Regions from separate parts of the Rhizobium sp. AC44/96 genome, predicted to be linked through region 2. Evidence: riboswitches for the same ligand, from Rfam matches in the RefSeq annotation. Region 2 holds a riboswitch; each other region holds the start of a gene.
The links. A riboswitch is a leader RNA that binds a small molecule or an ion and turns the genes downstream of it on or off. The one in region 2 is predicted to bind FMN.
Positions count from the first base shown of each region.

Region 1: linked by a shared signal. The riboswitch ahead of A6U87_RS13550 (6,7-dimethyl-8-ribityllumazine synthase) and the one ahead of A6U87_RS25460 (DMT family transporter) in region 2 are both predicted to bind FMN.
Region 3: linked by a shared signal. The riboswitch ahead of ribB (3,4-dihydroxy-2-butanone-4-phosphate synthase) and the one ahead of A6U87_RS25460 (DMT family transporter) in region 2 are both predicted to bind FMN.

Region 1 covers NZ_LXKO01000014.1:193,075-201,135, reverse strand. Annotated here, with positions in the region: gene A6U87_RS30680 (peptidoglycan-binding protein) at 1-86, opposite strand, end outside; gene A6U87_RS13580 (hypothetical protein) at 295-513, shown strand; gene hxsB (His-Xaa-Ser system radical SAM maturase HxsB) at 510-1,916, shown strand; gene hxsC (His-Xaa-Ser system radical SAM maturase HxsC) at 1,913-3,001, shown strand; gene hxsA (His-Xaa-Ser repeat protein HxsA) at 2,998-3,585, shown strand; gene A6U87_RS13560 (hypothetical protein) at 3,773-4,201, opposite strand; gene A6U87_RS13555 (hypothetical protein) at 4,580-4,810, opposite strand; FMN riboswitch at 4,964-5,110, shown strand; gene A6U87_RS13550 (6,7-dimethyl-8-ribityllumazine synthase) at 5,234-5,710, shown strand; gene A6U87_RS13545 (hypothetical protein) at 5,770-7,158, opposite strand; gene A6U87_RS13540 (hypothetical protein) at 7,168-8,061, opposite strand, start outside.
Region 2 covers NZ_LXKO01000039.1:7,088-15,148, forward strand. Annotated here, with positions in the region: gene A6U87_RS25435 (GGDEF domain-containing protein) at 1-496, opposite strand, end outside; gene clpP (ATP-dependent Clp endopeptidase proteolytic subunit ClpP) at 880-1,509, shown strand; gene clpX (ATP-dependent Clp protease ATP-binding subunit ClpX) at 1,805-3,082, shown strand; gene lon (endopeptidase La) at 3,497-5,914, shown strand; gene hupB (DNA-binding protein HupB) at 6,121-6,396, shown strand; FMN riboswitch at 6,520-6,669, shown strand; gene A6U87_RS25460 (DMT family transporter) at 6,759-7,661, shown strand; gene A6U87_RS25465 (inorganic diphosphatase) at 7,794-8,061, shown strand, end outside.
Region 3 covers NZ_LXKO01000025.1:328,697-336,757, forward strand. Annotated here, with positions in the region: gene ribB (3,4-dihydroxy-2-butanone-4-phosphate synthase) at 302-931, opposite strand; FMN riboswitch at 1,047-1,191, opposite strand; gene A6U87_RS19080 (glucose 1-dehydrogenase) at 1,299-2,081, opposite strand; gene tpiA (triose-phosphate isomerase) at 2,158-2,895, opposite strand; gene A6U87_RS19090 (SDR family oxidoreductase) at 2,900-3,688, opposite strand; gene A6U87_RS19095 (sugar ABC transporter ATP-binding protein) at 3,711-5,189, opposite strand; gene A6U87_RS19100 (sugar ABC transporter substrate-binding protein) at 5,219-6,148, opposite strand; gene A6U87_RS19105 (ABC transporter permease) at 6,266-7,249, opposite strand; gene A6U87_RS19110 (transketolase) at 7,468-8,061, shown strand, end outside.

The DNA.
Region 1 (8,061 bases), on a different contig from region 2:
CGGATTTCGGCGAGCGTAGAGGGCGACCAAAGCGCCCAAACGGCGCAAGATAACAGTCCGGCCGCAAATCTGGTCTGGAATGCCATATTGTTTTCCCACCCTAGCAGCCGCTGACTATACACAGACAACTTCGCGCGCCAATTGTTGGACCGTTGCTTGCTTAGCTTTGTCAACAATCTGAAGCACACTGACAAAAATCTGTGGATCAACTTCAGCGTTTATATGCTGAAGCTGTAGCAACCGATCTATAGTCACTCTTCCTGGTTGCCCTTCAGGATGACGTTCGTGACTATTATGATTGCGCCGATGTTCCGGCCTTACCTCGACGAAGCACTTGCGCGCTTCTCTTACCTGCACCCTCATGTGACAGTTGCCGTCACGGAGGACGGCGTCGTCCTGGACGGCGCTGATCCAACCGTGGTCGCGGAATTGCGATACACGCTCTATCGGCAGAAGATTCACCGCGAAACAGATGCGTTACGACGATCAGTGATCCAGAGATTGCTGCGATGAATATTGTGCCATTGAAGTTCCGGCAGACTGGTGCCGGGGAATTGATCTTTTGCGACGACGCCGGCGGTTACTTTCGCTCAACGGATGATTTCCTGGAACGTTACGCCACCGACGATCTCAATCCTGCGGATCGAACGTTTCTGAAGGCGAATGGGCATGCGTTCGAGAAGGCCGGCGACCTAGCACATAGTGCGTTCAGCTATCGATGGGCAAAACGCCTGCACGCGCCGGCCGATTTGAACTATGTCATCCTGGTCCCAACCCTCCGATGCAATCTCGCCTGCTCCTATTGTCAGGTCAGTCGGGTCAACCAGAACGCTTCCGGCCACGATTGGGATGAGCAGACGCTTAATGCCGTAATAAGATGGCTTGGTGGACTGACCAGCGAAACAATCAAGATCGAATTTCAAGGTGGCGAGCCACTTCTTCGCTTGGATGTCCTGGAGCGAGTGCGCGCTTTTGCTCGCCAAAGGTTCGAACGAGCGGAATTCGTCGTCTGCACGAACCTTCAAGAAGTGAGCGATGAAGCCTGGGAGTTCCTGGCCCCCCAGGACACCTTCATCAGTACTTCTCTTGATCCGACTATGGCGCTGCACGAGCGTAATCGAACCGGCGGCGGGAAAATTACAGGGCAGTTCGTGCATAACCTAAATCGCGCGCTGGGCAACTCCCCTACCCGCGTCTCTGCATTGCCGACGTTCGACATAGACGCCTTGCCAGAACCCCGCGACGTTATCGAGACATACGCGGCATTTGGATTCCGGTCGATCTACCTACGTCCGGTCAATCACCAAGGATTCGCGCGCAAGCGATTTCGAACACAGAACATCAGTTCCACCTGGAATGACTATGTACGCCGCTTTGTAATGGCCCTCATCGAACACAACGCAAACGCCGAGGTGCCGTTGGAGGAGTTTTATTTCTCCCACTGCCTGCGGCGCGTCCTGCGCGGAGGCCACGATAATCACGTCGACCTCAGGAATCCCAACATCGTTGGAAGCAGCTATGTGGTGATCGACCACGATGGCGCCTTCTATCCCACGGACGAAGCACGGATGGTCACCCGGTTGGGGCAAATCGATCTCCGCATGGGCAACGTCAATACCGACATCGATCGATCGATCATCGACGTCTTGAACGCTGAAGCAATAAACCTGTTCGACCCGGATTGCGTCCACTGTCCGTACCAAGCCTTCTGCGGCGTAGACGTTATCGACGAGCTCTCACGCTACGGACGGATCGACTTGCCTCGCCACCTCACTGACTTCTGTCAGAGGCATTTGGCCATCTTCGACCTGGTATTCGAACTTCTCTACTCGGAAGACGTGAAAGTGCGCGCTGCGATAGCACTATGGTCGGGTCTGAACTCGGTCGACCCCGAGCTTGCGAAGGTTCACCGATGATCGATCTCCGTATCAAGGTCGAGCCGTTGCCATTCACGGAGCCTCTCGTTGTCAGGCTTCGAGAAAGCTATGCCGCTGATCTTGGCCCCGACGACGCCATCCTGATGGGCGTCGAGGGATCGAGACGGGAGTACGACTATCGTGGCTTCTCGATCACCTTGCATGCGGATAGCAGCCTGAAGCTCGACAACGATGTCATGATGATCATGCCGGGGAAAGGCAGTGCCCGACGGCTGATCAGGGCCGACTCGGCACACAATACGCTACTGATCACCGAGCAGTGCGACCAGTTGTGCGTAATGTGCTCGCAGCCTCCGAAAAAGCAGCACGTCGATCTGTTTGAAGAGCTCGAGACCGCGGCATCTCTTGCTCCTCGCAACGCCTACATCGGACTGTCGGGAGGCGAGCCGCTGCTACACAAGCGCAAGCTCTTCGACATGCTGATGATGCTGTCGCGTGTGCGGCCCGATCTTAAGTTTCATATTCTTTCGAACGGCCAGCATTTCGAAGAAGAGGACGTCGAGCTCTTACAGGAGATCGGCGCTGCGCGAATCCTTTGGGGCATCCCATTGTACGCGCCGACTGCGGTCGCGCACGACGCTCTCGTCAAGAAGGACGGCGCTTTCGATCGACTGCTGGAATCCTTTGCGATCTTGTTCGAGGCTGGTTCTTCGATCGAACTGCGGACCGTGGTCATGCGACAAAATTATCCGGTTCTGCCAGAGCTTGCGTCGTTTGTTGGCATCCACCTGCCCTTTGTCGAACGCTGGGCGCTCATGCAGCTCGAGAACATCGGCTTTGGCCGCATGAACTGGGATACGAGCTTCAAGGATACGTCTGCAGAATTCGAGAATGTCGCGCGTGCGGTCGACATTGCTGCGGCGAAGGATTTGGCTATTCAGCTCTACAACTTCCCGCATTGCTCGATGCCGGAAAGGTATCGACATCTCGCTCCGGCGGCCATCTCGGACTGGAAGAACAAGTTTGAATCCTTCTGCAAGGATTGCTCTTCGAGGCAGAGCTGCGGAGGGTTCTTCGAATGGTACAATCATAGCAGGGGGTTCAAGGGGTTGGGGCCGATATGAAGCGACGCGTATTTCTCATTCCGTCATTGATTGCAGCAGGCTTTCTGCCAGCAAAGACGGACGCAATGCCACTGGATACCATTGTAAAGAAGCCCGATCCGAACTCGATCTTGGAGCGGCTTAAGATCAAACACCTGTATTCGCTGGCCGGACATCGTTCCCATTCGAGCCACAGTTCCCATAGTTCGCATTCAAGTCATCGATCCGGGAGTGGCGGCGGCTATTTTCCGAGTACCACTTACACCAGCCCATCCTATAGTGATCCCGCGCCAGCGCCTCGCTACACCGCTCCCACGTATGCGCCGCCGGCGGCTTTAGCCTCGCCCAGCCCCGCTCCTGCCCCAGCCCCAGCCCCACTAGCTAAAATAAAGCCGCTGCCCGGTACGTCGAACAAGTTCAGGCAGATCGTCATCTTGGTGCAGTCCGGCCTGACGGCGTACGGATACTATGCGGGTGCTCTCACGGGTGTCATCGACGACGACACAAGGGCTGCGTTGAGTCAGATGCAACAGGATAACAATCTAAAAGTGACGGGCACCGTTACGACCGAGGTGTTGGATGCCTTCGGAATCGCGGCGAAATAGGAACCTCAGCCCTCCACTAGCGGTCGCGGTCCGCTTGCTTACCACTCTTCGCAGGACGACCTGTCTCGGAAGCCGTGGCAACCCAACAAATTGGACCGCCGCGGCGATTTCGGGGCGATAAGGTGTCCCGTAGCCGCGGCTAGAATTGCCAATATGGTAATCGCGAACGGGCGCATTGTTCCTCTCCTCAGTATCCGCCTGGGCGAGACATAGCACTGCGGTTTCCGCACAGCGTGCCGTCCGCAGCCCTGTCATAGTAGGAATAGCAATTTCCGGGATAGGGCCGATAGGGCGCGTAGCCGCCGCCACAGTTGTTGTTGGCGCATACAGCAACGGCAGTTCCGACGACAGCCAGTGCGACCAGCGCGGCCGCAGCTTGGTTCTGCTCTTGCACCATCTTGTAGCAGTCGAGCGGGTCAATCTGGCGGCGGGCAAGCTCTTTAAGCAGGTTTTGGTAAAATGCCTGATCCTTTGTCTCCATGAGGGTGCGACAGAGCGCCGCCTTGCTCACTGCCTCTGGCTTCTTGCTAAATTCTGCCTGTGTTGTCGTGCAGCTCGCCAATGCGAACGCGATCGCCGCGACACCAATGCGTCGCGTCCAAATGCCAAATGTCACGGTATAACCCCTCAGTTTCCCGAGGCGAACATCGCAGAATCCAATACGACGTCAAATTGCATCGTAATACATCGTTAATACACGCATTGTTTGAAAAACGCTGTGGGATACTCGCCCTACATCCACATTGCCGCCTTCTTTTGCTCAACGACCGAGAAATCAACGAAGGCCGCTCGAGCCTTGGACGAATTCACCTCGCCGAGGTCCTTTGACAGCCGCGCAATCTGCGCGCTGTTCCTCTTAGACCTCTCGCCGGCGATAATCTCTGGTAACTCCAAGCCACGAATTTCATCAGCGACAGCCGATCATAGTCCCCGTCCGTCATTGAGGTCCGGCCTGCGACATGGTCGGGCCACGCCGTAGCCGTTCGTTGGACGGCTATCGGTTCTTCAACGTGGCTACTTCAGCTTCGAGATCCTTCACCCGAGCGGTCAACGCGTCGATTTGCTGTTGCCGTTCATCGACCAACGGCTGATCCACTGGAAGCACCAGCGTCCGCGTCAGGTTCGTTAACTGGGGCACCCTCACCGTTATCGCCATTGTTATGGTGTCGATTGGCGACACGCTCCGTAAGCTGATGAACTGGGTAAAACTGATGAAGGCTCGCATTTGATCTTCGTCATTCTGGCCCGTTGAAAACTACCTCGCGTCGCTGGAGGCGGTTGGATCAGCTTGATGGCTATCGATGACGAGTTGCCGTGCCCGATCGATCGGCCAAGCATTCGGAAGCTTGCATTCTTCTCCGCCTTTGAACTATCGTGCCGGTGTTCTCAGGGCGGGGTGAAATTCCCCACCGGCGGTATCAGGCCACAGCCTGGAGCCCGCGAGCGCTTCTGGCGTTGCCGGAAGGTCAGCAGATCCGGTGAGATGCCGGAGCCGACGGTATAGTCCGGATGGAAGAGGACATGGCAGGCGCATCACCTTTCGTTGTGAGAGGGTGCGCGTCCTGTCTGTTCGCTCAAGGGATCAGGCCCTCCGGGGCTATGTCGTCACTGCCGGCCCCCGCCGGCAAAACCCTTGAAAGGCATTTCAATGCTTCAAACTGCAACAACCACCCAAAAGCGCATCGCGGTCATCCGGGCTCGCTGGCATGCCGACATCGTGGACAACGCCGTGAATTCGTTTGTCGACGAATGGGGCGTTCTCGGTCGCTTCCCCTCGGACGTTGAGATTATCGACGTTCCCGGCGCCTTGGAGATACCACTCCACGCCCAGGCACTGATCGGCACCGGCAAATATGATGCCGTGATCGCTTGTGCATTTGTTGTCGACGGCGGAATCTATCGCCATGACTTCGTCGCCGGAACCGTCTTAGACGGGTTGATGCGCGTTCAGCTCGACACCGGCACACCGGTCCTCTCGGTGGTACTCACTCCCCACCATTTCCAGGAGTCGGAAGCTCAAATCGACTTCTTCAAGCGGCACTTCGTGATGAAGGGTAAGGAAGCTGCCAATGCCTGCGCGGCAATCCTTGGGGCCCGCGCGAAGCTGCTCGCCAGCGTGGAGTAAAAAGCATCGAACGGCGGCCGCCGCCTGGCCGTCGTTCTCATTCTGGGCAACAGACGTTGTTACAACAAGTCGTTCGACGGAACTGCCACACCACTCAAAATGAATTCCGTGTCCCCCTCTCGGACGGTCGAAACGCCAATCTTCTGAGATTTTAGATCTCCAGGTGTGAGGGGCTTCCACTTCACCCACGTCGGGCGAAACGAGACGGAGCCATCGCGATTCTGACGATCAGGTATCACCAGGATCGCCGAGTTGCGATTGATGATATGCTTTCCAGAAGAATACAGCGCGTCTATCTGGCGGATCAGCGACTGTCCAGCATCGGACTGTGGGCCCTTCGATGCAGCAAAAGCAGTCGCCTCGGCAGATAGGAAGATGATAAACGCCGTTGCCGTGCGCGCAGCCAACGGAGCAAGTGGTGCAGCGGCGGGTCCGAGCATCATTAAGCCGCGTCCACCGACGATGGCAGCAACGGCGGCAAGCCCAATAACGTTTGCAACAAACACGAACTGGGCGCCTAACTTTATTACATTAAGCGCCGATATCTCGCTGAGCATGGTTAGGGTCTGCGCGGTTGAAAATCCAATCTGACCCGGTCTAGGTCGCACTGACAGATAGTCGATGGTATTCGACGTCTGCCCGGTCAGGGCTGCAAACGCGCCGCTCTCGAGATATACCCCGACCGCGCTCCCCTCGAGAATTTGGCGGGCGCATTCGGTTCTCAAAACGTTAAGCAGGTGCGTCGCGACACTCTGCAAAGCGGCGATCAACGCTCCTCCCTGGAACGTTGGCGAAGTCCACTTCAGTGGGGGATGGCGCAGCACGCGGAGATCCGGAATCGAATACGCATATGCTCCTTTCGGCTTGTCGGGATACAGGAGATCCTCTGCGACTCCAAGAAAGAGCGTATCAACTAGATGACCTCTGAGGCCCCAGCCAAATTGGCGGTAGACTTCGTAGCCCTCCTGTCCATTGATTTTCCAATAGTAGTAGATCGATCCGGGCTCTTTTTCCACCGCGTGCAACTCCGCAGTGTTATTGTTCGCGGAAGCTCGCCACACGACCCCCGTTCCATCAAAGGTAGTGTAACCCTGACCCGCTCGCCAGGTCGGCGAACCACAACCAACTTGGGCCATCTTCGCATAGAATTTCGCTTCAGCTCCGGCCTGGCCCATAGGCATGTAAGAATCCGACTTAATCTCCCAGATTTCCTGCGTCGCCAACGCAACGACGTCTGCAAATCCAATGCCTCCAGGAATTGTCTTGCTCGCGCCAGGTATCGAGAACTCCGCGCGTGGCAAGCGAGCGACCTGAGCCATGAAATCCATTTGTACTAGCAGATGCTCGATCGCCCCGTACCGTGTGCGCAGGGCATTTAAGTCGAGCCCCCTCCACCAAGCAATTGTCCCGCAACTCGCTACATTGGCTTGAGCCGGTGAGTTCACCATGATCGCGCCTCAGGCAATCGTTGCGAGATTGCTTGTCACAGCTATGTCGATAGCTGACGTGGGCGTGTATTCTGCCCATTCGGCGATCAGTGCACCCTTCTCGCCCGGAAGGCGTATCACATACCGGCTTCCATTCATTCCATGCTTGTATTTCAGCATGTCGAGCTTGATGGTCGCTGAATCGAGCACTTCCGTTATCGTTGCTTGTTCTTGCCGCCCGTCCCGCAGGGTTGGGTCGTCAGAAACGACGGAATCCACGACCACCTTAGCCCCGACGGAGAGCATGTCGGTTGTATCGACCTGCACGGCCACGTTTGATAGGCCGCCATCTGGTGGATTTACTGCGGTTGTTGAGGTTACGTATACGTCTTCTTCCAGACGGGCCGCCGTCGCCATTGGGTTCGCAGGAGGAATTCCCGGATAATTTCGATCGTCGTACGCAGCGATTTCTTTTGCGATCGTCAAGTACGGCGTTGTGGTAAAACCGTTAGGATCCAGCGTCTCCTGGAAACGAACCCAGCTTTCCTCCCAGCCCTTGCGGATTGTAAGTACGACCCTCGCGCTGCCGGCGCGTAAGAAAGCTTGCCGCGTCGAATCCGGATGGCGGAGCTGTCGAATGAAATCCCAGCTTGAGGGGATATCCCAGAAGTAAGAGTAAAGGAACGTGGTCACGTTCTCCCATTCGATCGCTTGGTTTATGAACCGAACGATGTCTTCATACTGACTGATCGTCGAGATTTCCGAGGCGGATATGCCAAGTTCGTTGCTATCAAACAGCGAACCGGTCTTAACACCGCCGCCGGTCTTAGCCAGTGCGTCGACCACTGCCTGGGGCATGAAAGAGAAGTTGACCCCGAGCAGAAATCGAAGGACGGCCTTCATTATCTCGTCGCTCTCTTCCCG
Region 2 (8,061 bases):
CGGCTGTACTGAAGCAGAGGCCACTCTGAGCGAAGAAAAGAACCGCCAGTTTGGCACGTGTAGGCTCAGCTTTGAGATTTGGCGCGTTTATAGCCATGAGGAGCGAAGTGGCACCCGCCGCGGAAGCAAGATTGTAAAGAATGACGCGGTTGGGGTAATCCTCGTTCACCCAGGGCAGGAAGATACCCGCGACCCATATGAGAGGAGGGAGGAAGATCCACCACTCCATCTTCCGCTTGTCGAGCGCGAGGTAGCCTGCCGCCCACGCGCTCTGGCCGGTCAAGGCAATCGCGTTGCCGAGCTCGATCGACAGGAAGTCGGCAATGTGGCCGCGCAATGCCACCATCGCGAAACCGATGGCGCTGAGCAGAAAGCCATAACCCCAGTAGAGATAGGATTTGTTGCGGACATCATGGCGCCAGGCCATGAAGGCCACCAGGGCGAGCGTCATGGCCTCTGAGCACCAGATGGCCAGACCCGTTGTAACATTGAACACGGCAATACCTCTTGTTGGCCGCATACTCGCCGAAGTTACTGGTGACTTCCTTAATCGCCCGCTGCCCGTCGATGGCCGGCGCCATTTATCCGGCGATAGGCTTTCCGTGAGGTAAACGCCGCACGCTTGGTGGGCAGGATTTAGCATTCCTTCATCTTGCTGCAGAGAAAAGCTGTGCGGCAGCACGACGGCGGATCGCTATTGTCGACAGTTTCGAACAATACGCTCGCCAGCAGACCCAAGTGATTCCACATGGATGCCCGCCCTCTTAACGTTATCCGCTGGCGCGTCTTGAAGAGAAGGGTAGGGAAGTTCTATGTAGGGAGAAGGCATTTTCTTTGATTCCCGGCGTCGGGCCGGAAAGACGTTGACAAAGGACGCACATGAGAAACCCAGTCGATACCGCTATGGCCCTCGTGCCGATGGTTGTGGAACAGACCAATCGCGGTGAACGCTCCTACGACATCTATTCGCGCCTGCTCAAGGAACGTATCATCTTCCTGACGGGTCCTGTCGAGGATCACATGGCGACGCTCGTTTGCGCCCAGCTTCTCTTCCTCGAGGCCGAAAACCCGAAGAAGGAAATCGCGCTTTATATCAATTCTCCGGGCGGCGTCGTGACCGCAGGCATGGCGATCTATGACACCATGCAGTTCATCAAGCCGGCCGTTTCGACGCTCTGCATCGGTCAGGCCGCGTCCATGGGATCGCTGCTTCTGGCGGCTGGCGACAAGGACATGCGCTTCGCTACACCGAACTCCCGCATCATGGTTCACCAGCCGTCCGGTGGCTTTCAGGGTCAGGCGTCGGACATCGAGCGTCATGCGCGCGATATCCTCAAGATGAAGCGCCGCCTCAACGAAGTGTACGTCAAGCATACCGGCCGCACGTACGACGAAGTTGAAAAGACGCTCGATCGCGACCATTTCATGGATGCGACGGAAGCTCGCGACTGGGGCGTTATCGACAAGGTTCTGACGTCGCGCGCAGAAATCGAAGGCGACGCGGCCTAGTGAGAACTAGGGATGGTGTTTTATCCGCCACAGTTCTATCTCATTTGTGATCGAACAAAGGAATAAACCCGGTGGCGGGTGAGGCAATCTCAAGTATTAATGCTATGTTGAATTTTTATGACATAGCATTCGGCATTCGAAGGGGAATTCGTTGCCACCGGAACCAGGACAGCATAGCTTGGACCCGGTTCGTACCCCTTAACGGCCCTGGCCGGCTGGAACTCCAAGAGTGGAGTAGGCCAATGAGTGGACCGTCATTTCACCTTGAAATGCGGCGTGCTGGAAGGAAAGTGATATGAGCAAGGTCAGCGGCAGCAACGGCGGCGACTCCAAAAACACCCTCTATTGTTCGTTCTGCGGAAAGAGCCAGCACGAAGTCCGGAAGCTTATTGCCGGGCCGACAGTTTTCATCTGCGATGAATGCGTCGAATTGTGCATGGACATCATTCGCGAAGAGAACAAGTCCTCGATGGTTAAGTCCCGCGACGGCGTTCCCACGCCCCAGGACATCATCAAGGTTCTCGACGAATACGTCATCGGTCAGCGCCAGGCGAAGAAGATCCTGTCGGTTGCCGTTCACAACCATTACAAGCGCCTCGCACATGCGTCGAAGAACGGCGAAGTCGAACTGGCGAAGTCGAACATCATGCTGGTCGGTCCGACCGGTTGCGGCAAGACCTATCTGGCCCAGACGCTCGCTCGCATCATCGACGTTCCCTTCACGATGGCTGATGCAACGACGCTGACGGAAGCCGGCTACGTCGGTGAAGACGTCGAAAACATCATCCTGAAGCTTCTCCAGGCTGCTGACTACAACGTCGAGCGTGCGCAGCGCGGCATCGTCTACATCGACGAAGTCGACAAGATCTCGCGCAAGTCGGACAATCCTTCGATCACCCGCGACGTGTCGGGCGAGGGTGTCCAGCAGGCGCTTCTGAAGATCATGGAAGGCACCGTTGCCTCGGTACCGCCGCAGGGCGGCCGCAAGCATCCGCAGCAGGAATTCCTGCAGGTCGACACGACGAACATCCTGTTCATCTGCGGCGGTGCGTTTGCTGGTCTCGACAAGATCATCTCCGCTCGCGGCGAGAAGACCTCGATCGGCTTCGGCGCGACGGTGAAGGCTCAGGACGATCGCCGCGTTGGCGAAGTACTGCGCGAGCTTGAGCCGGAAGATCTGGTCAAGTTCGGCCTCATCCCGGAATTCATCGGTCGTCTGCCGGTTCTGGCAACGCTCGAAGACCTCGACGAAGACGCGCTGATCCAGATCCTGTCGGAACCGAAGAACGCGCTCATCAAGCAGTATCAGCGCCTGTTCGAGATGGAAGACGTGGAACTGACCTTCCACGAGGACGCTCTTCGCGAAATCGCCCGCAAGGCGATCACCCGCAAGACCGGCGCCCGCGGCCTTCGTTCGATCATGGAAAAGATCCTGCTCGACACGATGTTCGAGCTTCCGACCCTGGAAGGTGTACGCGAGGTCGTGATTTCCGACGAGGTCGTACGCGGCTCAGCCCGTCCGCTGTACATCTACGCGGATCGTCAGGACGAAAAGGCGAACGCATCGGCCTAACGCCTTATCGATGTCTTTACGATACGAAGCGTGATTTTTAGGGGCTTGCCGTCGGCAGGCCCCTTTCTATTTGAAAAACCATGCACGGCACTGATAAATCTTGCTTATGAAGTCCGAAACCACCTCCGTTGCCGTTGCGAATTCACGCGCCCTTGGCAATTATGGAATGATTCCGTTGGTGTGTTTCGACTTTGTATTTTAGTCGGTTCGGAAGTGGTCAGCGCCGGTCCAGCGTAGCGCGCCATAGTGCAGGTGTTCCGTTGTAGCATAGCTGTCATGTCCAGGGGGACGCGGGCCATGGCACTGCTTGAAAAGCGTAGTCAGAACCTCCACTTGTGTCTCAAGTGAGAGTGCGGCCGGTCCAAGCGGCCGTGCCAGAAGAGCCCGGCAACGGGACGATGGAAAGGAAATAAAATGACGAAGAAAACGTCAGCTGCGAGCAGCACCCCATATCCGGTTTTGCCTCTGCGCGACATCGTGGTTTTTCCGCATATGATCGTGCCGCTGTTCGTTGGTCGTGAAAAGTCGATCCGCGCGCTTGAAGAGGTCATGGGTTCCGACAAGCAGATCATGCTCGTAACGCAGATCAATGCGAGCGATGACGATCCGGAGCCGTCGGCCATTCATAACGTCGGCACTGTCGCCAATGTCTTGCAGCTGCTGAAGCTTCCCGATGGTACCGTGAAGGTGCTGGTCGAAGGGCGCGCCCGCGCCGAGATCGATACCTACACCGACCGTGAGGACTTCTACGAGGCGCTCGGCCATGTTCTCGAAGAACCGCATGACGATCCGGTCGAGCTCGAAGCGCTCAGCCGCTCGGTCGTCTCCGAGTTCGAGAGCTACGTGAAGCTCAACAAGAAGATCTCTCCGGAGGTCGTTGGCGCCGCCAGCCAGATCGACGACTATTCGAAGCTGGCCGATACGGTTGCCTCGCACCTGTCGATCAAGATCACCGAGAAGCAGGAGATGCTGGAAACCACCAGCGTCAAGGCTCGCCTCGAAAAGGCGCTCGGTTTCATGGAAGGTGAGATCTCGGTCCTTCAGGTCGAGAAGCGCATCCGCTCGCGCGTCAAGCGCCAGATGGAGAAGACCCAGCGCGAGTACTACCTGAACGAACAGATGAAGGCGATCCAGAAGGAGCTCGGCGACGGCGAAGAAGGCCGCGACGAGATGGCCGAACTGGAAGAGCGCATTTCCAAGACCAAGCTGTCGAAGGAAGCCCGCGAAAAGGCCGATGCCGAGCTGAAGAAGCTGCGGCAGATGAGCCCGATGTCGGCTGAGGCGACTGTTGTCCGCAACTATCTCGATTGGCTGCTCGGCATTCCGTGGGGCAAGAAGTCGAAGATCAAGTCGGATCTCAACAACGCCGAAAAGATCCTCGAAGCCGATCACTTCGGTCTAGACAAGGTCAAGGAGCGCATCGTCGAGTATCTGGCTGTTCAGGCTCGTGCGACGAAGATCAAGGGGCCGATCCTGTGCCTCGTTGGCCCTCCGGGTGTCGGCAAGACCTCGCTCGCCCAGTCGATCGCCAAGGCGACCGGCCGTGAGTATGTTCGCATGGCGCTCGGTGGCGTTCGTGACGAAGCTGAAATCCGCGGTCACCGCCGCACCTATATCGGTTCGATGCCTGGCAAGGTCATCCAGTCGATGAAGAAGGCGAAGAAGTCCAACCCGCTCTTCCTGCTCGATGAAATCGACAAGATGGGCCAGGATTTCCGCGGTGATCCGTCATCGGCTCTGCTCGAGGTGCTGGATCCGGCTCAGAACTCGACCTTCATGGACCACTACCTTGAGGTCGAATACGATCTGTCGGACGTGATGTTCATCACGACGGCGAACACGCTGAACATCCCTGCGCCTCTGATGGACCGCATGGAAGTCATCCGTATCGCCGGCTACACCGAAGACGAAAAGCGCGAAATCGCCAAGCGGCACCTGCTGCCGAAGGCCATCAAGGAACATGCGCTGCAGCCGAATGAATTCTCGGTTTCGGACGATGCCCTGATGGCGATCAGCCAGCAGTACACCCGCGAAGCCGGTGTCCGTAACTTCGAACGCGAATTGATGAAGCTCGCCCGCAAGGCGGTCACCGAGATCATCAAGGGCAAGACGAAGTCCGTTCATGTGACGGCCGAAAACATCGACGACTACCTGGGCGTTCCGCGCTTCCGCCACGGCGAAGCCGAACGCGAGGATCAGGTCGGCGTCGTTACCGGTCTGGCCTGGACGGAAGTCGGCGGCGAACTGCTGACGATCGAAGGCGTCATGATGCCGGGCAAGGGTCGCATGACCGTCACCGGCAACCTGAAGGAAGTGATGAAGGAATCGATTTCGGCGGCCGCATCTTACGTCCGCAGCAGAGCTGTCGATTTCGGCATCGAGCCGCCGCGCTTCGATAAGAGCGACATCCACGTGCACGTGCCGGAAGGTGCGACGCCGAAGGATGGTCCGTCGGCCGGCGTTGCCATGGCAACCGCGATCGTCTCGATCATGACCGGTATTCCGGTCGACAAGAACGTGGCAATGACAGGTGAAATCACCCTGCGTGGTCGCGTACTGCCGATCGGTGGTCTCAAGGAAAAGCTGCTTGCAGCGCTTCGCGGCGGCATCAAGAAGGTGCTGATCCCGGAAGAGAACGCCAAGGACTTGGCGGAGATTCCGGATAACGTGAAGAACAACATGGAGATCATCCCCGTGTCCCGCATGGGCGAGGTGATCAAGCATGCTCTGGTCCGCAGGCCGGAGCCGATCGAGTGGGATGGAACAGTCGAAACGCCGGTCATCGCGACGGTCGAAGGGCTCGATGAAACTGGCGCAACCATAGCTCACTGAGCCTTGTTTGCCACATTCGTGCCCAATTGCTTAAAAACCCTGAAAAGGCTGGCGTTTTCGCCAGCCTTTTTTTGTGAAAACCATGTGTAGACGCTTGCATTTCCTTGATTTGCAGGGTCTTTGGGGTGCGGCGGGCCTGATGAACCTTATTCTGTGCCAGCTTATAGATTTGAGTCGTTTCGAACCATTTAGAAAGGGGTGGAAACATGAACAAGAATGAACTCGTGTCCGCAGTTGCCGAAAAGGCAGGACTCTCGAAGACCGATGCTGCTTCCGCAGTTGACGCAGTTTTCGAAGTTGTCCAGGCTGAACTCAAGGGCAAGGGCGACGTTCGCCTCGCTGGTTTCGGTAGCTTCACCGTTTCCCATCGCGCAGCCACCAAGGGCCGCAACCCGTCCACCGGCGCTGAAGTCGATATCCCGGCTCGCAACGTGCCGAAGTTCACGCCCGGCAAGGGCCTGAAGGATGCCGTCAACGGCTGATTGGATTTGACTTGGCTGCCGGACAACGAGGCCGGCGGCACAGGTTTTAGAGGGTTCGGCGCAAGCTGGACCCTTTTCGCGTTTTTATGACCTTGCTGATCTTGCGACTTTGTTTTACGCCATTGGTGTTCTCAGGGCGGGGTGAAAGTCCCCACCGGCGGTAAGAGCATTTGCTTGAGCCCGCGAGCGCTTTTCCGGCCACGTCGGAAAGGGTCAGCAGATCCGGTGCAATTCCGGAGCCGACGGTCATAGTCCGGATGAAAGAGAATGAACGTCGTTTGATCGCGAAGGCCGATGCCGACGCGTGATATCGGCGCTCATGCGTCCTGATTTGTGTTGGTCCCTTGTTTCGGATGAATGACATGAATCAGACTTCCCCATTGACCGCTTCCAAGTCGCGCGCGCTTGCCGGCGCCGGCTGGATGGTACTTGCAGGGATCGCTTTCGCGATCCTCAACGTCATCACGCAGTGGCTGACGATGAAGCTGGCGTTTCCCTCCGCATCAGCCGCTTTCTGGCAATATGCATTCGCTTTGCTGTTCTCCCTGCCGTTCCTGAAAAAGGTCGGCCTTTCCGCCATGCGGACCAGTTACCCCTGGCGCCACGCCGTTCGCGTTGCCCTGGCCTCCTTCGGCGTGCTGGCCTGGGTTGCGGGGCTCGCGTCTGTCCCGATCTGGCAGGCGATCGCACTCGTGATGACGTCTCCCTTCTTCATCATCCTCGGCGCCCGGCTGTTTCTTGGCGAACGTGTTGGAACCGCCCGTTGGGCAGCGACCGCAGTCGGTTTCATAGGCGCGATGATCATCCTGCAGCCGTGGTCGGATGCCTTTACCTGGGCTGCCCTGCTGCCGATACTCTCCGCGTTGCTGTGGGGAGCCTCGTCCCTGATCACCAAGAGCCTCACCGGGATCGAGCGCCCAGAGACGATCACCGTCTGGCTGCTGGTCTTGCTGACGCCGATCAATGGTGGCCTGGCGCTTGCCGCGGATTTCGCCATCCCGACCGGCATGACCCTCGTGCTCTTCGTTCTGGCTGGCCTGTTGACCGTCATGGCGCAGTATTTCCTGACGCTCGCCTACACCGTGGCCGACGCCACTTACGTGCAGCCGTTCGATGATCTCAAGCTGCCCCTGAACGTACTGGCCGGCTGGCTGTTCTTCGGTTACGCGCCGGCGGGCTACCTCTGGCTCGGTGCTTTCCTGATCCTCGGCGCCTCTATCTTCATCATGCAAAATGAAATGAAGCGGGAGCGGGCAGGCGGCTGATCCACAGCTGACCAGCGGGCGGTCACGCATATGTTATCGCCCGTTCCAGAAGCCGACAGAAATGTCATATCGTTGTGATCTCACCCCCCTAGGCGGAGTGCGTTTCTTATAGCGCCAATGGGGGTATCCATAGTGAAGACGATTTTTTCCACCGCAGCAGCCTTGCTTTTGACCGCAGGTATCGCAGCCGCTGCAGACTATGTTTCCTATCTCGATTTTCCGCAGCCGAAGGATGACAGCAAGGAGTTCTTCACGGCGATCGAGATCCCGCAGGGAAGCATCATCAAGTACGAGATCGACGCCGATACCGGCCACATCGTCGTTGACCGCTTCCAGTCGATGCCGGTGGCCTATCCGGCCAACTATGGCTCGATCACCAGCTCGCTCGGCGGTGACGGTG
Region 3 (8,061 bases), on a different contig from region 2:
TCAGAGACATAAACGTTCGAGTTTCCTATTGGTTTCATCCAATTTCGGTCGAGACCAGAACACCAGGCCGAATAGTCGGCGTCGTCGCGCTCTGACGACAGAGCATCGAGGATGGCGCGCGGGTACGCATTTCTCGACGGGAAATGCCTGCTGCGTCGGAGTGATTAGGGTCGGGAGAAGGGGAAGATTTCTATGAAAAGAGGTGCGCGAACCAAATCTGTAGACAGTTGCTGGGCGCTGCATTTGTAGTCGTCTCGAAGCAGAAAACCTTGCCACTTCGAGACGAGATTGTGAGTGGAGATCAGGCCGCCTTCACGGGCAGAGCGGCCGCTGTTCTAAATGCGATCAGGTCTTCGATCGTGATCAGATGAAGGCCGTGGCGTTCTGCAAAGATCTCAAGGTCGGGAAGGCGTGCCATCGTGCCATCGTCCTTTGCGACTTCGCAGATGACGCCGGAAGGGGAAAGGCCGGCCAGCCGTGCAAGATCAACGGCAGCTTCGGTGTGACCCGGGCGAGACAGGACCCCATTCGGATGGGCGCGCAGGGGAAAGATGTGACCAGGCCGAGCGAATTCCTCGGGACGGGTTCCTTCCCGCACAAGCGCGCGGACGGTCGCTGCCCGGTCGGCGGCTGAAATGCCGGTGGTCGTTTCCGGGATGTAGTCGACGGAGACGGTGAATGCCGTCTTCAGAACTTCGGTGTTGCGAGGAACCATCAGCGGAATGTCGAGCTCATCGAGCCGCTCGCCTTCCATGGCGACGCAGATGAGACCACGAGCGTGGTTCATCATGAATGCGATCGCCTCAGGCGTGATCGCTTCCGAAGCAATTACCAGATCGCCTTCGTTTTCGCGGTCCCGGTCATCGACGACCACAACGATCTCGCCACGGCCAATCGCGGCAACCGCATCTTCAATCTTCGAAATAGTCATTCATCGTGCCTTTCAAGGGTTAGCCGTTTGACCGGCGTGCATGGCCTTTAACAGCCATCATTATCCCTTGGGCGAACAAGCACACGACACGCCGCACCCAAGGCGGCGTTCGCTGCGTTGCTCTCTTCCATCCGGACTTTAACCGTCGGCTCCGGCATCTCACCGGATCTGCTGACCCTTCGTTTTCACGAAGGCGCTCGCGGGCTCCGAGTCTCCTCGATACCGCCGGTGGGGAATTGCACCCCGCCCTGAGAACAAATGTAACATAGACAATCGATAGCCGGTTCCGCAAGGGGGCTCGGCGCGTTCAACCGATGAGAACGAGGTTCCATTGGTGAACACACTGTTTCCCGTCGCCGAATAACGGTTACGACATGATCAGGCCGCCATCGACGTTGATGGTCTGGCCGGTGATGTAGGCCGCGTCGTCACTGGCAAGGAAGGTAACAAGGCCGGCGACGTCTTCGCCCGATCCTGCGCGCTTCATCGGAATTCCCTCGACCCATTCCTTCATGAGTTCGCCGGGAGCGTAATTGCCTAGAAGCTTGCCCCACGCCTGATCGTTATAGGCCCACATGTCCGTTTCGATGATGCCGGGGCAGAACGCGTTGACGGTGATCTTTTCCGTCGCGACTTCCTTGGCAAGGCTTTGGGTAATGCCGACAACACCCATCTTCGAAGCCGCGTAGTGCGGTGTGAAGATGAAGCCGTCGCGTGCCTGGCCGGAGGCGGTATTGATGATGCGGCCACCACGTCCGTGCTTTCGCATCCGCAAGATTGCTTCCTGCGCACAGAGGAAGACGCCCTTGGTGTTGACGGCCAGAACCTTGTCCCATTCGTTCTCGGTCATGTCCTCGATGCGGGCGATCGTGATCACGCCGGCATTCTGGATCGAGACGTCGACTGCACCGAATGCTGTCTCGGCGGCGTCGTAGAGAGCCTTGACGCTTGCCTTGTCGGTCACGTCGCCGACGAAGGAAATTGCCTTTCCGCCATCCGACTTGATCTGCTCGGCCACGGCGTGGACCGAATCTTCGTTTGCGGAGACGACCAGATTGGCGCCTTCCCTGGCAAAACGCTTGGCGATCGCCGCTCCAATCCCGCGGCTGGCACCCGTGATCACCACGGTCTTGTTGTCGAAGCGGCTCATGTTGTCATCCTTTCATGGTGTCAGCTAAGTTCAGCTGGCGGCTTGCGGAAGCCGCCAGCTTTCTGGTGGTGCCGGATCAGCCGGCCGCCGAGATGATGCCTGCGAAATCTGTTGCCTTGAGCGATGCTCCACCGACGAGGGCGCCGTCGACATTCCCGACGCTGAAAATCTCGCCTGCATTGCTGGCCTTCACCGATCCTCCGTAGAGGATACGAACGATCCGACCGTCCGAGCCCAATGCATCGACGAGGAGTTTGCGGATGGACGAGTGGACCTCGGCGATTTGTTCGAGCGTTGGAACGAGCCCGGTACCGATCGCCCAGACCGGTTCATAGGCGATCGCAGTGTTGCTTGAGGTGGCGCCGGCGGGAATTGAGCCACGCAACTGCTCGGCGACCACTTCGATCGCCCTTCCCTCGTTGCGTTCGCTTTGTGTCTCGCCCACGCAAACAATGGCGATGAGCCCGGCTTGATGCGCGGCGGCGGTCTTGGCCGCGACGATTTCATCGTCCTCGCCGTGAGCGAGACGTCGCTCCGAGTGTCCGACAATCACGTATCGGGCGCCAGCATCTGCCAGGATCTCGGCGGAGACGTCACCGGTGTAGGCGCCGGACACCTTCGCGTGGCAATCCTGCGCACCGATGATGATGTTCGTTTCCTCGACCTGGGTGACCGCCCGGTCGATCAGCGTGAAGGGCGGGCAGACGACGATATCGCACGCCGTACTGCCCGTTAGTCCCTTCAGCGCGACGATCTCAGCCAGGGAGGAAGCGAGACCGTTCATTTTCCAGTTGCCTGCGATCAGCTTTTTCATCGGATCACCAGCAGCAGAAGCCGCCATCGACGAGGAGGTCGACGCCCGTGACAAAACTTGCGGCGTTCGAGAGCAGGAACACGGCCGGTCCGACCATTTCATCGACTGATGCCATGCGCTGCATCGGTGTCTGCTCTTCGAAAAGTTTGGTCTGGTGAACCATTTCGGGCCGGGTGTTCATCGGCGTCGCGGTATATCCAGGCGAGATCGTGTTGACGCGGATGCCGCGGTCGACCCATTCCATCGCCATTGATTTTGACATGTGGATCACACCCGCTTTCGACGCGTTGTAATGCGCCTGGCTCAGTCCGCGGTTGACGATAACGCCGGACATCGATGCGATGTTGACGATTGCGCCGCGTCCATTCTTGAGCATGGCGCGTGCTTCGGCCTGGCAGGAAAGGAAGATGCCCTTAAGGTTGATATCCATCAACGTCTGATACTGGTCTTCTTCCATCTCTTCGGCGGGGTTGGCGTTTGCGATCCCGGCAGCGTTGACCGCGAGCGTCAGCGCGCCGAGGTCTGCCTCCGTCCGGGCGACCGCGTCGGCGAGCGAGGATTTGCTGGTGACGTCGGCGGCGATCTGGATCGAGCGGCGACCGGCGGCCGCGATGTGCTTGGCGGTGTTTGCCAGGCCATCGTCGGTGCGGCGATCAAGCAGTGCAACGTCCGCGCCACACTGGGCGAGACCGATTGCAATTCGTTGACCGATACCGCTTCCGGCGCCGGTCACCATGGCGACCTGGCCGCTGAGATCGAAAAGCTTCGGCGCGTTCAGAGTGATGTCGGACACCGCTCTTCCTTTCTTTGTTTTCCTAGATTGTTGCCAGTTCCATGACAGACACGTCGTTTGCCTCTTCACGGGACAAAATGCCTGCCTGCGTGCCTTGAGCGAGCACGAGAATTCTGTTTGAGACGCCGAGAACCTCTTCGAGATCGGAGCTGACGACGATAACCGCGACGCCTTGTCGGGCGAGATTGGCGATAATGTCGTAAATACCGGCTCGTGCACCGACATCGATCCCTCGCGTCGGCTCGTCGAGAACGACCACCTTGGGATCGCGCATCAGCCACTTGGCGATGACGACCTTTTGCTGGTTGCCACCCGAGAGATCCGATGCAAGTTGCTCCGCCCGTCCCTTGACGCCAAACTTGGCGACCGCTTTGTCGGCGAACGAGCGCTTGATGCCGGCTGTGATCCAGCCGCTGCCGAGCTTGTCGAGGTTCGCGTAGATGATGTTTTCGCCAATGCGATGCCCGACGACGAGCCCCTGTTCCTTTCGATCCTCGGGTACCATGACGATCCCCCTGGATATCGCGTCCGCCGGATCGCGAAGCTTGAGGTTCACGCCTTCGAGCTTGATCGATCCAGCGCTGACGGGATCCGCGCCTGCGATCGCGCGAACAAGTTCGGTGCGGCCGGCACCGACGAGGCCGGCAATGCCGAGGATTTCGCCGGCATGAACGTCGAACGTGACGTCACGGAACGAATCTTCCGGTGACGTAAGACCGGATACCTGAAGAACCGGCCGGCTGGACGGTTCTGGCAGAGGTGGAAACATGCGATCGAGCGAACGGCCCACCATGCTCTCGACGATTGTCCGGACGGGCGTCGCGCTGTCTGCAAATTCGTGAACACGCTCGCCATCGCGTAGGACCACGATCCGGTCGGTAATCTTCTTGATCTCTTCCATGCGGTGGGAAATGTAGATGATACCCACGCCTTCGGAACGAAGCTTTCTGACCTGTTCGAACAGCGCCTCGGTTTCGGCACCGCCCAGTGCGGCAGTTGGCTCATCGAGGATCAAAAGCTTGGCGTTGAGAGCAAGCGCCTTGGCGATTTCGATCAGCTGCTGGTTGGCGGTGGAAAGACCAGCGACCTTTCGGGTCGCTGGAATATGCAGATTCAGTCGGGCGAGCTGCTCCTGGGCGCGGCGGACCATCTGCGCCCGGTCGACTACGCCGTTCTTCATCGGCCAACGGCCGATGAAGACATTTTCGGCAATGGACAAGTGCGGCAGAAGCTGCAGTTCCTGGTGGATCAGGACGACCCCCTTGTCGATTGCGTCGCGCGGTGCGGTTGGGGCATAGGGCTGCCCCAACCATGTCATCGTGCCTTCGGATGGCGTGCGTGACCCGGCAATGATGCCCGAAAGCGTCGATTTGCCAGCGCCGTTCTCACCGAGAAGTGCGACCACTTCGCCGGGATAGACGTCCAGGTCCACGTTTTTCAGAACCTGGAGTAGTCCGTAGCGTTTGGATATGCCCCTCAGGGAAAGAACCGGCTCGGTCACAACACACCTCCTAGAGACTTAAGACTGTATTACGGATGGTTGGCGATAAAGCCTGCGACGTTTTCCTTGGTCGTCAAGGTTGCGTCCATGAGCTGCACCGGCGGTACCTTTTCGCCAGCAACGAGCTTGATGGCGTTTGCAACTGCATCGCGGCCCATCTTCTGTGTCTGCTGGGTTGCGGTGACGTCGAAGACGCCCTTGCTCAGAGCCTCGAGTGCAGCGGTGTCACCGTCAAAGCCGCCGACAACGATCTTCTGAGACGGGTTTGCAACCTTGATTGCCTGAGCGGCGCCGAGTGCGAGGGCGTCAGCCTGAGCAAAGACGATCGAGACATCAGGGTTTGCCTGCAGCATGTTCTGCATGATCTGGAAACCTTCGTCCTGACCCCAGATGTTGGAATACTGCTCAGCAACGATCTTCACATCAGGATAGGCCTTGAGAGATTCAGCGCAGCCTTTCGAGCGGTCCTGTTCAGGCGTCGTGCCCTTCTGGCCGTGGATGATGACCATCTTGCCCTTGCCGCCAGCTTCCTTGAGGATGTAGTCGCAAACTGCCTTGGCGGAAGCGACGGAATCCGTTGCAAGGAACGTGTCGCCCGGTGCGCCTTCGGCGTTGCGGTCGACGTTCACAACAGGAACGCCGGCGCTCTTTGCAAGCTTCACCGGAACAGTCGCGGCGGCAGCACCTGCCGGAATATAGATCAGGGCGTCGATTTTCTGCGTGAGCAGGTCCTGGATCTGGTTGACCTGGGTCGGGCCGTCGCCCTTTGCATCGACCGTAACGACTTCGATGCCGCGTTTCTTGGCTTCGTCTTCGACGGCCTGCTTGATCTGGTTGAAGAAGTTTGCCTGCAGGTTCGCGACGGCGAGGCCGAGCTTCTTCACTTCGGCTGCGTGGGCAGAACCGAGGGTCAGACCGAGAATGGCTGCGGAAGCGAGCAATGTGCGCGCAAAGTTCATGTTATTTCCTCCTTCGTTGATGAACCCTTGGGTATCCTCCCCCTCGGGCAGTAATCCGCTCCAAACCTTTCGGAGAGGAATTCTTGATGCCCGCCCATGCGGGCGGGCAGGCGGCTGCTATGCAGCCCGCCGCTTACGGATGGTCTCGGCGCCAACTGCCAGAACAATGACGATGCCGATGATCACCTGCTGCAGGAATGGCGAGACATTGAGCAGATTGAGACCGTTGCGCAGGACGCCGATGATCAGCACGCCGATCAGCGTTCCACCGATGCCCCCTGCCCCGCCGGATAGAGACGTTCCACCGATCACGACGGCTGCAATGGTATCCAGTTCGTAGCCAAAGCCGCTCGATGGCTGGACGGAGTCGAGCCTTGCCGCCAGAACGATGCCAGCGAGACCTGCCAGGACCGCACTGATCACGTAGACGCCGATGGTTACGAGCTGAACATTGATACCGGCGAGACGGGCGACTTCAGGATTGCCGCCGACCGCGTAGAGCATCCGGCCTTCCGAACGGAAATGCAGGAAGATCCAGGCCACTAGAACGACCGCAAGCATCAGGAAAACGGTTGCTGTCAGGATTCCGAAGTGCCGGTCGATGGCAAGCATCATGAACCAATCGGGAAAACCGACGATCTGCTGGCCATCGGTGATCATGTTCGCCACGCCACGTGCGGCAGACATCATTGCGAGCGTCGCGATAAAGGCGGGGACCCTGAACCAGGTCACAAGAATACCGACGATCAGTCCGCTCACGGCGGACGCCAAGAGGGCAAAGACGATCCCGACGGCAAGCGGCATGCCGGCGACGTTGGCTGTCCAACCCATCACCATCATCGAAAGCGCCAGAACCGATCCGACCGACAGATCAATGCCGCCGATCAGGATGACGAAGGTCATGCCGACGGCCATGATGCCGAGCACCGTGATCTGGTCGAGGATGTTTAGACCGTTCCGAAGCGAGAGAAACGCATCGGTGCTGAAGGTCAGGAATATGCACAGGGCGAGGAGTCCGATCAGGGGGCCCGTGGCTCCCGTGAGCTTTCTGACCCATGCGCCAGACGGACGGCTCTGCTCATTTACGTCGATCGCCACCATCATTCCTCCCTGGAGACTAAGGCCGCGGCCTATAAATCTTCAAGCACGAATAAATATTCATGCCTGCTGGAAAATTCATTAACAAACTTGTCCACTCGGTGTCAACTGCGTTTCTAGGCCTTCTTGGCGAATAGAAATCGTTCAGGGGGCTTGACTAACCCTCTTCATGTGCAAAAATATAACCACATGAATAAATATGCAAGAGAGGAAACAACCCAATGGAGCTACCGGAACTTGAACGTATCGCTCGCCAGATACGTCTGCGCGACCTCCAGGCCGTTTACGAGGCTGGAGCTGGCCACATTGGCGGCGAGATGTCCGTTATCGACCTGTTGACCGCGCTTTATTTCCGCGTGCTGCGCCTCTGGCCGGACGAACCCAAGAATCCCAATCGCGACCGCTTCGTGCTGTCCAAGGGGCACACGGCCTGTGCGCTTTACGTCACGCTGGCCAAGCGCGGCTTCATCCCGGAAGAGGAAATCTCCACCTTCCTGAAGCCGCATTCCCGGCTGAACGGACATCCGAACTGCAACAAGGTTCCCGGCGTTGAAACCAACACCGGACCGCTCGGACACGGCCTTCCCGTGGCCGTGGGCATGGCGAAGGCCGCCAAGCTCTCAGGCGCCGACTACCACACCTTTGTGATCACCGGCGACGGCGAAATGCAGGAAGGATCGAACTGGGAGGCCATCATGGCTGCCGCCCAGTTCCGTCTGGACAATCTGACCCTGGTCATCGACCACAACCGCTTCCAGCAGGGCGCATCGCTCTCCGATACGAACGATATCGCGCCGCTGCGTCCCAAGCTCGAA